Regions from separate parts of the Cereibacter sediminicola genome, predicted to be linked through region 1. Evidence: riboswitches for the same ligand, from Rfam matches in the RefSeq annotation. Region 1 holds a riboswitch; each other region holds the start of a gene.
The links. A riboswitch is a leader RNA that binds a small molecule or an ion and turns the genes downstream of it on or off. The one in region 1 is predicted to bind cobalamin.

Region 1 (3,184 bases):
CTGAGAGGCTTCGGAATCGTCAAGAACGTCTATCTCGATCTGATCGCCGATATTGATGCGGTAATCGTTCTTGCTTTCCGCTGCAAGCGTACCGGGAATTGCAGCCAGGAAGAGGAAAATGAATAGACGCAACATGATTTCCAACCGTATTGGTCCTTCATTTCGATAATTCATTACAGAAAATTTCTCGAATCGCCGGACCCGGTAAGGTCATTTGCAGGATAGCAGGCAAGGTCCGGGCGAGAACTTGTCTTTTGGAAGGAACAGGGGCCATGGGTCGGCATCCCGCTTCATCCGCTTCACCTACCTACACCATTAGAATGAGAATATTCGACGGTAAGGCATGAGCCTTCCCTCATCCCGCCATCGGCAATGTCGACAGGCCAATCCGCCGAAAGACACAGGAGACGGCCCGGATGGACCTATCCTGCGCGCCTTCCGGGCCCCAATAAGGCATAGGCCCGGCGTTGATGATGTGACCGCCCTCCGACGAGTTATGGCGGATTTTGGGTGACGCGGCCTGATCATGCGGCGCGGCTTTTGGTGCCGCCCATCTGGGCGAATTCGGCTTGGTCGTGCCTAGGCTCCAGACCCATTGATTTCGTGGGGATCGCGTGATTCAGGCCTCGCAAGGAGACCTGACCGATGAGCAACCTCTACTGGCTGTCCGAGGCGCAAATGGAGCGCCTGAAGCCGTTCCTTCCCAAGAGCCATGGCAAGCCCCGTGTCGACGACCGGCGCGTCCTGAGCGGCATAATCTTCATCAATCGCAATGGTTTGCGGTGGTGCGACGCACCCAGGGAGTACGGGCCGGCGAAGACCCTCTACAATCGCTGGAAGCGTTGGTGACCCGCACCCAGAGCACGGCATCCTGACGCAGTGGCCGGGTGGCATGCCATTGCTTGGCGCCGACGCCTCGCGCGGCGACAGCCCATAGGCCGGCGTGCGGGAGGCGCACCCGAAAGCACCCGGATTGGTCGGCAGTCGCCAGAATCCAACCGCCACCCGGCATCCCTCGACCGGCCAGCGCGTCGGCCTGAACGCACTCGATCTCCAGCGCCGCGCAGGGAACGGGACGCCCTTCCGCCAGCACCCTCCCCGTAAGCATGCCCCCGGGCGCCAGATCGCTCGCGCCCGGATCCGGAACGATCTCGGCCGCAAGCCCGAGAGGCGTCGCCCAGTCGCTCCCTGAAGGCCCGAGCCGGACGCGGGCCGTGGCGATCTGTTGCACATGAACCCGTGCGTCGGCGTCCCAGGGTGGCTCGGGCACCGCGACCAGCAGGTGATCGCCCGGCTGATCAAGGGCGAGCGTCGTTTCCCAAGCCATCGCCTCGTTCAGGGCACCCCGCGCGATGCAGGGGGACAGGCGCGGGCGCAGGTCGGTGCGGGTGCCGCGATGGACCAGGAAGACGGCGCGCGGCGCGGCCATGTCGAAGACGGCCCCGCCCGACATGGGCACTCCGCGCGCCAGCCGGACGGTCAAGGTGCCCGGCTGCTCCATGCGCGCGACGGGGATGTCGCAGAGCTGCAGCGCCGCGGGCGTGGGGCGCGGCGCAAGGCTAAGCGCGCGGGCCGCCGCCATCATGTTGGCGTGGAATATCATGGGTCGTTGCCTTTCATCAGGGGCGGCCGGAGAGGGCCGCGCGGGAGAAAGGACGAACGGGATGAGAAGGCTCGGGCGTGCGCTCGCGGACCCGCCCGGGCCAGACGCGCACCCCGGCGTCCGGTCGAAGCCGCGCGGCCGGGGCCGGCGGGTGATCGGCAGGTCTCCTGGCTCGCGGGTCTCTGCTCGGCCGGCCTTCCCGGGAACTCCCAGTGGCATCTTCGGCGTCGCTCACCGCTCACAGTTGCGGGGGCAGCCGCGGTCTTGCCCCTCTGGGGCGCACCGCGTTCCCTTTTAATCCCCGGACGCCTGGACGCCCGGGGGAACCGATCACGCGCCTGTCTTCCCAGAGCCCCGTGCCGCCTGTCAACCGGAAAGCGAGGCGCCGCGGGGGCGGTTGACACCGGCGGCCCCCCGCCGCATCGTCGCGGTGCCCTGGTTCCCGCGGTGATCCCGCGGGCGAAGAGGGAAGCCGGTGCAACTCCGGCGCTGCCCCCGCAACTGTGAGCGGCGAGCCGTCTGCCATGCCACTGGCCCTCGGGCCGGGAAGGGGCAGCCGGCGTCCGAGCCGCAAGCCAGGAGACCTGCCGGGCCTTGACGACCATCCCGGGCGGCGGGCCCGGAGGCATGGGCCTGTGCGCTCGCGCCGGGATCAGCCACCATTCCGCCTTCCGGTCAAGCGACCGAAGGAGTGGCCATGGAGCCGAAAGACACCACCCTGAACGAGGCCTTCAAGGGCTTCACCAACCGCGACTGCCCGTTCCTGCCCTGCCATCCGGGCGTGAAGCGCGCGTTCAACTGCCTGTTCTGCTATTGCCCGCTGATCGCCTACGACTGCCCCGGGCCGTATGAGACCTACACCGACCGCAACGGGCTGGTGCGCAAGGACTGCTCGGCCTGCACCCTGCCGCACGACGGCTACCAGCAGTCGTGGAACTTCATCCAGAAGTGGCTGGAGTTTCCGCAGCCCTGGTCGGGCCGGCCGCAGACCGACCCGCCGACGCCGCGGCCCCGCCCGGCCGAGGGTGCGACCGAGGCCGTGGCCGAGGCGCATCGCCGCCACCGCGAGGGCTGACGCCGCGAGGTGCGCCGGGTATACCGCGGCCGAAGCGCCCCGGCGGCCTAGCGCGCCAGCCTCAGCAGCGCATCGAGATCGAGGTCCGCCTCGATCCCGTCGGCCAGCCGATCAAGCGCGGTCTCGATCCGCGCGGCGTGGTCCCCGGCCGATCCGGCGCCGCCCATGGCCTGAAGCCACCGGGCGCGGAAGGCCCCCGCGCCGAAGATGCCGTGCAGGTAGCTGCCCATCACCCGGCCGTCCGGCGACAGCGCGCCCTCGGGTCGGCCGTCCGGGCATAGCCACGGGCGGGCGAGGCCTGCGCCGGTCGTCACCCCCATGTGCATCTCGTAGCCACTCACCTGCGTTCCGCTGATCGCATCCGTCGCGCTGACCTCGCAAAGCCGCTTGGCCGGGCCGATCACGGTATCGATGTCCAGCAGGCCCAGGCCCTCGGTCTCGCCCGGCGGGCCCTCGATCCCGTCGGGGTCCGCGACGCGCCGCCCCAGCATCTGGAAGCCTGCGCA
Region 2 (3,184 bases), on a different contig from region 1:
CGGCAGGATGTGGCCGGGTTCGATGCCTATGCCCGCAAGATCAAGCGCATGTTCCGCGACGACGACCAGATCCTCGCCGATCTGGCCGAGGGGCTCTTTCACATCGCGGTGGCGGACGGCCATTATCACCCGGACGAGGACGCCTTCCTGTCCGAAGTGGCCCGGATCTTCGGGCTGAGCGATCGCTGCTTCCGCGCGCTGCGCGCCCGCTTCGTCGGCGACGCGCCGCGCGATCCCTACGACGTGCTGGGCGTGGGGCACGATGCGCCCCTGACCGAGATCCGGTCGGCCTGGAAGCGCGCCGTCCGCGACTGCCACCCGGACCGGATGGTGGCGCGCGGCGTCCCGGAAGAGGCGGTGAAGCTGGCCGAGCGGCGGCTCATCGACATCAACCGCGCCTGGGAGGAGATCAGCGCGAAACAGGCGGCGTGAATGGGACGGCGGCTGCGCATCGCGACCTACAACGTCGAGTGGTTCAACGCGCTCTTTGACGACCGCGGGCGGCTTCTGGCCGACAACGAACTCTCGGGACGCTACGAGATCACCCGCCGGAACCAGATCGAATCGCTCGGCATCGTGTTCACCGCCCTCGATGCCGACGCGATCATGGTGATCGAGGCACCGAACCACGGGCGTCGGCGCTCGACCGTCAAGGCGCTCGAGACCTTCGCCCGCACCTTCGAGCTTCGCGCCTCGCAGGCGATCATGGGCTTTGCCAACGAAACCGATCAGGAGATCGCGCTTCTGTTCGATCCGTCGCGGATCGAGGCGCGGCACGACCCGCAGACCAGCCCCAAGGCGCCGCGGTTCGACGAGATCTTCCGCTTCGACATCGACGTGGATGCCGCGCCCGAGGCGATCCGCTTCTCCAAGCCGCCTCTGGAACTGGCGGTGCGCGCCGACGGACATGCGCTGCGGATGATCGGCGTCCACGCCAAGTCCAAGGCCGGGCGCGGCGCGCGCAACGGCGCCGAAGAGGTCCGCATCGCGATCCAGAACCGCCGCCAGCAGTTGGCGGAATGTGTCTGGATCCGCAGGCGGGTGGCCGCGCTCCTGGCCCGGCACCAGAGCGTGATGGTGATGGGCGACTTCAACGACGGACCTGGGCTCGACGAATATGAAAAGCTCTTCGGCCATTCGGGGATCGAGATCGTGCTCGGCCTCGACGAGCCGCCGGAGTTGCGCCTCCACGAGCCGCATGCGCGCATGGCCCTGACCCAGCGGGTCGGCATCCAGCCCAGCTCGGCGCGCTTCTGGCTCGCGCCCGAGGACCAGTATTTCGAGGCGCTGCTCGATTTCATCATGATCTCGCCCGATCTGGCCGAAAAGGGACCGCGCTGGCGGATCTGGCATCCGCTGAACGATCCCAACTGCTTCCGCATCCCCGAACTGCAGGAGGCGCTTCTTGCCGCCTCGGATCATTTCCCGGTGACGCTGGACATCGAACTCTAGCGGGCTGCGACCGCGCGGGCCTTGCGCGTGGCGCGGGAAAGGCCGATGGTGCGCGAGACGGTTCCCGGGGGCAGCCCCGGGCCAAGAGGGAATGCGGTGCGGGCCTGTTCGGCCCCAAGCCGCGACTGCCCCCGCAACTGTAGGCGGCGAGCGCGTCCCATCATGTCCACTGGCCCAGGACAGGCCGGGAAGGACGGGACAAGCCGAGACCCGCGAGTCAGGAGACCTGCCGTCGTCGGACCTGTAACAGCCGGGCGGGGTGTCCCGGGCGCAGGGTGCGCGCGCCTGCGCCGCCCCTCCGCCTGCCCGTCCCCAAGATGCGCGGAGGGCGCGATGATCGTGACGCGGAACGGACGGACCTACAGCCTGACCCAGTGCCGACACCGGCACCAACCCTGCCTCAGCGGCCTGTCGGTGATCGAGCATCTGGCGGACTCCGCCCGCTCGACCGAGGGCCTGGTGGGGCCCGACTTCGAGATGCAGGGCTGCGTGCGCCTGACCGGATGCACCCGGCCCTGCACGGCGCTGTTCCGGCTGACGACGGGCGGGCTGCAACTCTTCTGCGATCTCGAGCCGGGCGACTGGTCGCCGGCACTCGTGCGGCTGGCCGAGCTGCTCGAGGGCGGCGGCTCGTTTGCGGGCGGTCTTCCGGCCGAGCCGGCGGCGATGGTCCTCGCCTCGGCGCCCGCGCGCCCCTCGCGGACGGGCCTGCAGCCGGAGGCGGCGCTCCATTGATCGAGACGAGGGCAGAGGCGGATGCAGCCGAAGGGTTCGCGCAGGTCGCGGGCCATCTGGGCGAGTTCCTGCAGGGCCGGCTCGGCCCTTCGGGGCCGCTGGCGCTCGTGACGCTGCCCTGCTCTGCGCTGCGGGCCGAGGCGGTTCGGATGCCCGGCCCGCTCGCCCTCGAACAGCCGGGCGCGCGGATCCTCACCCTGCCGGCCCTGCGCCGGCTGCTGTCCGCGGCCCAAGGGGCGGAAGGGCGCTTCCGCCTCATGCTCGACCTGCCGCCCGGCGGTGGCGCGGGGGCCTCGACCGCGGCCCGCGTGGCGATCCTCCGGGCGGCGGGTGTCACCGATACCGGCACCCTCGCGCGCGCCTGCCTCGCGTCGGAAGGGGCCAGCGACCCGCTGATGTTCGAGCGGCCGGAACGGCTCCTCTGGGCCTCGCGCGAGGGGCGCGTGCTGGCCGACCTGCGCCCCCTGCCACGGATGGATCTGGTCGGCGGCTTCTTCGGCGCGTCCCAGCGAACGGATCCGGCGGATCTGTCCTTCCCCGACATCGCCGATCTCGTGGCGGGGTGGGCCACGGCCGACCTTCCCGGCCTCGCGCGCCTCGCGACCCTCTCGGCCCGCCGCTGCCTCGCGCTGAGGGGGCCGGCGGACGATCCGACCGAAGCCCTGGCCGCCCGCCTCGGCGCGCTTGGCTGGGCGATCGGGCACACGGGACCCGCGCGGGCCCTGATCTTTCCCCCCGGCGCCGTCCCGCCCGCAGCAGGGGGGGCATTGCAGGCAGCCGGCTTTTCCCGCATCACCCGCTTCCGCATCGGCGGGGCCTGAGGAGGGAACATGCGCGACCACGGCGGCAACCTTGACAGCGCGGCGGCGCTCTACGGCGGCGCGGTCGCGGACTGGCTCGACCTCTCGACGGGGATCAACCGGGTGCCCTACCCGGTGCCCCCCCTGCCCCCGCGCGCCCTGACGTCGCTGCCCGATGCGGCCGCCGAGGCCCGGCT
Region 3 (3,184 bases), on a different contig from region 1:
CCTCGACCGCGAGTTCGCCCCCCGCCTCGAGCGTGACGCGCCCGCCCGCGTGACGCGCGGGCAGGAAGTTCGTCTCGCCGATGAAGCTGGCCACGAAGCGGTTGGCGGGCCGCGTGTAGATCTCGCGCGGGGGGCCGATCTGGAGGATGCGGCCCGCGCTCATCACCCCGATCCGGTCCGACATGGTCAGCGCCTCCTCCTGGTCGTGCGTCACGAAGACGAAGGTGATCCCGGTCTCGTTCTGAAGGCGCTTCAGTTCGATCTGCATCTCCTTGCGCAGCTTGAGATCGAGCGCCGAGAGCGGCTCGTCCAGCAGCAGCACCCGCGGCTGCGGCGCCAGCGCGCGTGCCAGCGCCACGCGCTGCTGCTGCCCGCCCGACAGCTGCGCCACCCTCCGCCCCGCCAGCGCCTCGAGACGCACGAGCGCCAGCATCCGCGCGGTGACATTCTCGATCTCGACCCGCGGCTTGCCCTGCATCCTGAGCCCGAAGCCCACGTTCTCGGCCACCGTCAGATGCGGAAAGAGCGCGTAGCTCTGGAAGACGGTGTTGATCGGGCGGCGGTTCGGCGGATCGGCCGTGATGTCGCGCCCGTCGAGCAGGATCGCCCCCGAGGTCGGCGCCTCGAATCCCGCGATCAGCCGCAAGAGCGTGGTCTTGCCGCAGCCCGAGGGCCCGAGCAGGGTGAAGAACTCGCCCCTGCGGATGCCGACCGACACATCGTCCAATGCGCGAACGGCCACCTCTCCCTGCCCGAAGGCCTTGACGACATTGCGCGCTTCGACGGCTGTGGGTGCGGTCAAGGAGGGCCTCCGTGCAGGTCTTGTCACGAGGTTAGGCGGCGGCGCGGCGCGAAAGCAACCGTCGTGCTCGCAAATCGACCAAAGGGGCAGGGTGCTGCCTCGGGCCGCCACGACGCGCACGGTTTCTGCGCAGCGTCTGATCGACGCCTGGTGTCCTGCCGGGGCGCACCCGGACGCAGCCGGAAGTGTGTCGATCATGTGCCGGATCCGCTCGGCCGGGCCGCGCTGCGAGGCGTTCAACTGGGCCCGTCCCGAACCGGAGCGGCAGGGATCGACCCTTGGCCGCTGCACATGGCGCGCTTGACAGCGACGACACTTGTCCTATTGAGAAACGGCTTCGGTTCCGGCGTCATGGCCGGATGAAAAGGGAACGCGGTGAGGGGGGGTGTCTTCCGAATCCGCGGCTGCCCCCGCAACTGTAGGCGGCGAGCGACGACCGATCACGCCACTGGGTTTTCCCGGGAAGGCCGGTCCGAGCGAAGACCCGCGAGTCAGGAGACCTGCCGGAGCGATCACCCTTTCCCGCACGCGGGGCGCGTGCGGGAGGCGGTCCATCCGCTTCAGGTGACGCTTTCACCGTCGGCGGAGGGGCCTCCCTTTCCAAGGACATCGACAGACGAACCCGGGGATGACACCCCGGACGGAGAGGGACAGATGAAGAAGACAGCCGTTTCCCTTCTGGCACTGCTGGCCGCCGGCCCGCTGCCGCTTCAGGCGCAGGACATCGCATTGGACGAGATCGTGGTGTCCGCGAACCTCAGCGAGACCGAGGCGAGCCGCACGGGCGCGACGGTCGAGGTCGTGACGGCAGACGACCTGCGTTCAACCGGCGACCTGCGCTTTTCCGACGTGCTGCGCCGCCTGCCCGGGGTCAGCGTGAACACCCGCGGCGGGATGGGCAGCCAGACCGGCATCGCGATCCGCGGCGCCTCGCAGAACTATGTCGGCGTCCTCGTGGACGGGATCGACGTCACAGATCCGACCGCTACGCAGGTCGCCTTCGACTTTGGCCAGTTGACCACTGTCGACGTATCGCGCCTGGAGGTGCTCAAAGGCAGCCAGTCGGCGCTCTATGGCTCGGGGGCGGTGGGCGGCGTCGTCACGATCACCACGCTGCGTCCGACCGAGGAGGGCACGCACCAGTCCGTCGCGGCCGAGATCGGCAGCCAGAACACCGTGGCGCTTTCCTACGGCATCACCCATCTTTCGGACGATTGGGAAGCCGCGCTGACCCTGTCGCATGTCCAGTCCGACGGCTTCTCGAACGCGAGCGAAAGCGATGGCAACACCGAGGCCGACGGCTACGAGCTCGACCGCCTGTCGTTCCATGTCGCCCGCACGCTGCAGAACGGGGTGCGGATCGGCCTCAACGGTTTCACCGAGAAAAGCGAGAGCGAGTACGACCCGGGTTATTATCTGCCGTCGTCGTTCCTTGGTCGGCGTCTGACCTTTGACGAGATCCTCGCGTCCGAGGTGCGGCTGGGCGATGGCGAAAGCTACGACGAACGCCTCGAACGAAGCTCGACCGGCCTTCGTGCCTTCGCGGAGTTTGACACCGGGCCGGTGAGCCACTCGGTCAGCGTCACCGATTTCCGCACCGAACGCACCTATTTTGAGAACGAGGTCGGGCCCGATTACCTCGACTATGACATCGCGACAGGCACCTATGGCACCAGGATCGTCCAGACAGAGAACACCTACAAGGGCCGGCGGACCGGCGTGAACTGGCAAGGCGGCTTCGATCTTGCCGGCGGGCGGATGATCCTTGGCGCCGACTGGAAGAACGAGGACTTCGATCAGCGTTTCGACTGGGATGATCTCTCAGCTGACAGCTCGACAACCGGGGTTCTCGGCGAATTCACCCGCAGCCTTGGCGACCTCGACCTGACGCTGTCGCTTCGGCATGAGGATCACTCGACCTTTGGCGGCTTCGACTCGGGCCGCTTCGCGCTGGCCTACCGACTGGATGAGGCGACGATCCTGCGGGCTCAGGCCGGCACCGGCTACCGCGCGCCATCGAACTACGAGTTGTTCAGCGACTTTGGGTCGGCCGATCTCGACCCCGAGCAAAGCCGGAACGTTGATCTTGGCATCGAGCATGCGTTTGCCGAAGGGACATCGCTTCGCGCCACCGCCTTCTTCCTCGAGGTCGAAGAACTGATCGACTTTAATCCGAACGCCATGGGCTGCGCCGTCGGTCGGGGCTGCTACAGCCAAGTTCCGGGCACGTCGCGGCGCAGTGGTCTGGAACTGTCGGGCACACTGGCGCTGACCGAGACGCTGGGCTTGGCCGCAGCTTATACCTACACCGACAGCGCAACCAACGCCGCGACCACATGGGCCAGCGTGCCGCGGCATCTGGTGGCGGTCGAGCTGACGTCG
Region 4 (3,184 bases), on a different contig from region 1:
GAGGAAGCCAAGCGCCACCTGCCCGTGCAGCGCGTCGATCTCGCGCTTGTCCGACAGGAGCTTCACGATGATGATGGTCGAGGAAAAGGTCAGCGCGATGGCGACATAGAGGCTCTCGATCGCCCCCAGCCCGAGGGCCAGCCCGATCAGCCAGCCAAAGCCCGCGGTAAAGGCCACCTGCCCGAGGCCCGTCGTCACCGACACCGCGCCCAGCGACCGGATCAGCTTCACGTCGAGCTTGATCCCCACGAGGAACAAGAGCACCGCGATGCCCAGCTCGGACAGCAGGTCGATCTGCGCGTCCGAATGCACCACGTCCAGCGCCGACGGCCCGGCGATCAGCCCCACGGCGATGAAGCTCACGATCAGCGGCTGGCGCAGCAGCGTGCCCACAAGCCCGAGGCCCGCCGCCATCACCAGCAGCAGCGCCACCTCGGCAAAGGAGGTCATCCCTGTCATCGGCCGTCTCCCTGCCCGTTTCACCCCTCCCGTCTCTGGCCGTGCCGTCCCGGTCGGCGGGGTTTGGCCAAGTATGGCGATGTCCGCCGCGCATCAACCTGAGATGGATCAAGTCCGGCCGGTCCCGTTCATGCTGGAATGACCGGCGGAAACGGAGGGCGCCGCCATTGCGCACGATCATGATTGCCACGGACTTTTCCGAGCGTTCGGACCGCGCCCTGCGCCGCGCGGCGCTTCTGGCCCGCGCCACCGGCGCGCAGGTGCACCTTGTTCATGTCGTGGACGACGACCGCCCCCGCCGCATCGTCGAGCATGAAACGGGCGACGCGCGACGGCTGCTGCACGATCTGGGCCATTCGCTGCGCAGCCATGACGGGATCGGGTGCAGAACCTCGGTCGTGCTGGCCGACCCGTTCGCCGGCATCACCCGTGCCGCGTCCGAGGCCGGGGCCGACCTTCTGGTGATCGGCCCGCACCGCCGGAACCTGCTGCGCGACGCCTTCGCCGGCACGACGGCCGAGCGCGTGATCCGCACCGCGTCCTGTCCCGTCCTGATGGCGAACGGCCCGCCCGTCGGGCCGTGGCGACACCTCCTGCTGACCACCGATCTCTCCGAGGCCTCGCACGCGGCGCTGCGGCGCTTTGCGGATCTGAAGATCGGCGCGGGCGCGGCCCGGACGGTGCTGCATGTCTTCGACGCGCCGGCCCTGCGGCTTGCGATGGCCGAAACGCTGCCCGAGGATGCGCGCGGCGCCTATCTCGCCGATCAGCGCGCCGAGGCGATGGGACGGCTGACGGGGTTTCTGGCCTCGGCCGGGCTGTCGGACGCCGATCCGGTCGTGCGGCGCAGCGGCTCGCCCCCGGCGCACGAGATCCTCGCCGCGGCCGGGGAGGTCGGGGCGGATCTGCTCGTCCTATCGAGCGTCGGCAAGGGCAGGCTGGCGCGCGCGATCCTGGGCAGCGTGGCGGCGCAGGTCCTGGCCTCGGCCTCGGTCGATGTGCTGGTGGTGCCTCCGCCGGATCGGGACGGGTCCTGAGCGCGCCCCCCCAGCGCCGGGGATCGCCGCATTGGCCTTCCGCACCCACGCGATAGCGGGGCGCAAGCCCGGCCGCAGCCGCCGCATTGACGCGGGGGCCCCGATCTGTCACGCCATGCCATGACGGTTCCCGAGGGTCGCACGGCCCGAGGGATGAAAAGGGAACACGGTGAGGGGGAAACCCCGAGTCCGCGACTGCCCCCGCAACTGTGAGCGGCGAGCCGCCCCGACGGACACCACTGGCCGATGGCCGGGAAGGTTCGGGGACGGCCACGACCCGCGAGTCAGGAGACCTGCCGTCGGGCGCATCCGCGCCGCCACTGCCGGTACACCGGCCCAACCCCAAACGCCGTCGGGGATGACGGTCAGGAGGACGACAATGCATATCGAACCCGGTCTTGTGACCGGAGCCAAGGCCCTCGTGGGCTTTGCCACCGCCGCCGCCGCGGCCGGCGTGACGCTGAAATTCGCGTGGGACAGCCTGCGCGAAAAGGGCCTCGCCTCGCTCGCGGTGCGCAGCCTGATCGCGACCGCCGCGGTCTTTGCCTTCTTCGAGATCCTTCCGCACTATCCGGTCGGCGTCTCCGAGGTTCACCTGATCCTCGGCTCGACCCTGTTCCTGATCCTGGGCGCCGCGCCCGCGGCCATCGGGCTGGCGCTGGGTCTCCTGATCCAGGGGCTGCTGTTCGCGCCCTTCGACCTGCCGCAATACGGCATGAACGTCACCACGCTTCTGGTGCCGCTCTTTGCCGTGCAGGCGCTGGCCCGGCGGATCATCGCGCCGCACACGCCCTATGTCGATCTCGACTACCGGCAGGCGCTGGCCCTCTCGACCGCCTATCAGGGCGGCGTGGTGGCCTGGGTGGCGTTCTGGGCCTTCCTCGGCCAGGGGTTCGGGGCCGAGAACATGACCTCGATCCTCGCCTTCGGCAGCGCCTACATGCTGGTGGTGCTGATCGAGCCGCTGGCCGATCTGGCGGTGCTCGCCGGCGCCAAGTCTCTGCGTGGCCTCGCAGGCTCCGGCCTCTTCACCCACCGGCTGCATCACGCGGCCTGAGGCCGCCTCCGCCGCGCCCGGATCGCGGGCGCGGCGGTCGCCGCTGCGATCTCAAGGGACAATCCCCATGCGGGACGAGACTGCCCCCTCCTCGTCGGCCCTGCCGCCCGGCCTGATGATCGCCGCCCCCGGTTCGGGCGCGGGCAAGACCACGGTCACGCTGGGTCTGTTGCGCGCCTTCCGCGACGAGGGGCTTTCGGTTCAGCCTTACAAGAACGGCCCCGACTACATCGACCCGGCCTTTCACCGCGTCGCCGCGGGCCGGCTGTCCTGCAATCTCGACGGCTGGTCGATGGGCCCCCCCCTGATCGCCGCGCTGATCCGTCAGGCCGCGGGCGCGGATCTGGCGCTGGCCGAGGCGTCGATGGGCCTTTTCGACGGCACCTCGGCCGCGGGCGCCGCGGGCAACGGCTCGGGGGCCGGGATGGCCCGGCGTCTCGGCTGGCCGGTGGTGCTGGTCCTCGACGTGCGCGCCCAGGCGCAATCGGCCGCCGCCACGGCGCTCGGCTTTGCCCACCATCCCGACGCGCCGCCGCTGGCCGGCGTGATCCTGAACCACATCGCAAGCCCCCGCCACGCGACGCTGATCCGGCGCGAGATGGCGCGGCTCGGCCTGACCGTCCTCGGCGCG

Region 2: linked by a shared signal. The riboswitch ahead of FG154_RS17085 (hypothetical protein) and the one ahead of FG154_RS13465 (DUF4198 domain-containing protein) in region 1 are both predicted to bind cobalamin.
Region 3: linked by a shared signal. The riboswitch ahead of FG154_RS07865 (TonB-dependent receptor plug domain-containing protein) and the one ahead of FG154_RS13465 (DUF4198 domain-containing protein) in region 1 are both predicted to bind cobalamin.
Region 4: linked by a shared signal. The riboswitch ahead of FG154_RS16515 (energy-coupling factor ABC transporter permease) and the one ahead of FG154_RS13465 (DUF4198 domain-containing protein) in region 1 are both predicted to bind cobalamin.

The regions. Positions count from the first base shown of each region.
Region 1 is NZ_VDEK01000020.1:25,633-28,816, forward strand. Features, by position in the region: gene FG154_RS13455 (polysaccharide biosynthesis/export family protein) at 1-132, opposite strand, end outside; partial or broken gene FG154_RS13460 (transposase) at 646-846, shown strand; gene FG154_RS13465 (DUF4198 domain-containing protein) at 764-1,603, opposite strand; cobalamin riboswitch at 1,744-1,949, opposite strand; cobalamin riboswitch at 2,023-2,209, shown strand; gene FG154_RS13470 (cysteine-rich small domain-containing protein) at 2,301-2,678, shown strand; gene FG154_RS13475 (cobyric acid synthase) at 2,726-3,184, opposite strand, start outside.
Region 2 is NZ_VDEK01000034.1:10,547-13,730, reverse strand. Features, by position in the region: gene FG154_RS17095 (molecular chaperone DjiA) at 1-432, shown strand, start outside; gene FG154_RS17090 (endonuclease/exonuclease/phosphatase family protein) at 433-1,452, shown strand; cobalamin riboswitch at 1,494-1,700, shown strand; gene FG154_RS17085 (hypothetical protein) at 1,786-2,187, shown strand; gene FG154_RS17080 (propanediol utilization protein) at 2,184-3,008, shown strand; gene cobD (threonine-phosphate decarboxylase CobD) at 3,018-3,184, shown strand, end outside.
Region 3 is NZ_VDEK01000008.1:84,977-88,160, reverse strand. Features, by position in the region: gene FG154_RS07870 (ABC transporter ATP-binding protein) at 1-802, opposite strand, end outside; cobalamin riboswitch at 1,124-1,324, shown strand; gene FG154_RS07865 (TonB-dependent receptor plug domain-containing protein) at 1,457-3,184, shown strand, end outside.
Region 4 is NZ_VDEK01000031.1:17,701-20,884, reverse strand. Features, by position in the region: gene FG154_RS16525 (cation:proton antiporter) at 1-459, opposite strand, end outside; gene FG154_RS16520 (universal stress protein) at 627-1,496, shown strand; cobalamin riboswitch at 1,605-1,811, shown strand; gene FG154_RS16515 (energy-coupling factor ABC transporter permease) at 1,876-2,553, shown strand; gene FG154_RS16510 (cobyrinic acid a,c-diamide synthase CobB) at 2,621-3,184, shown strand, end outside.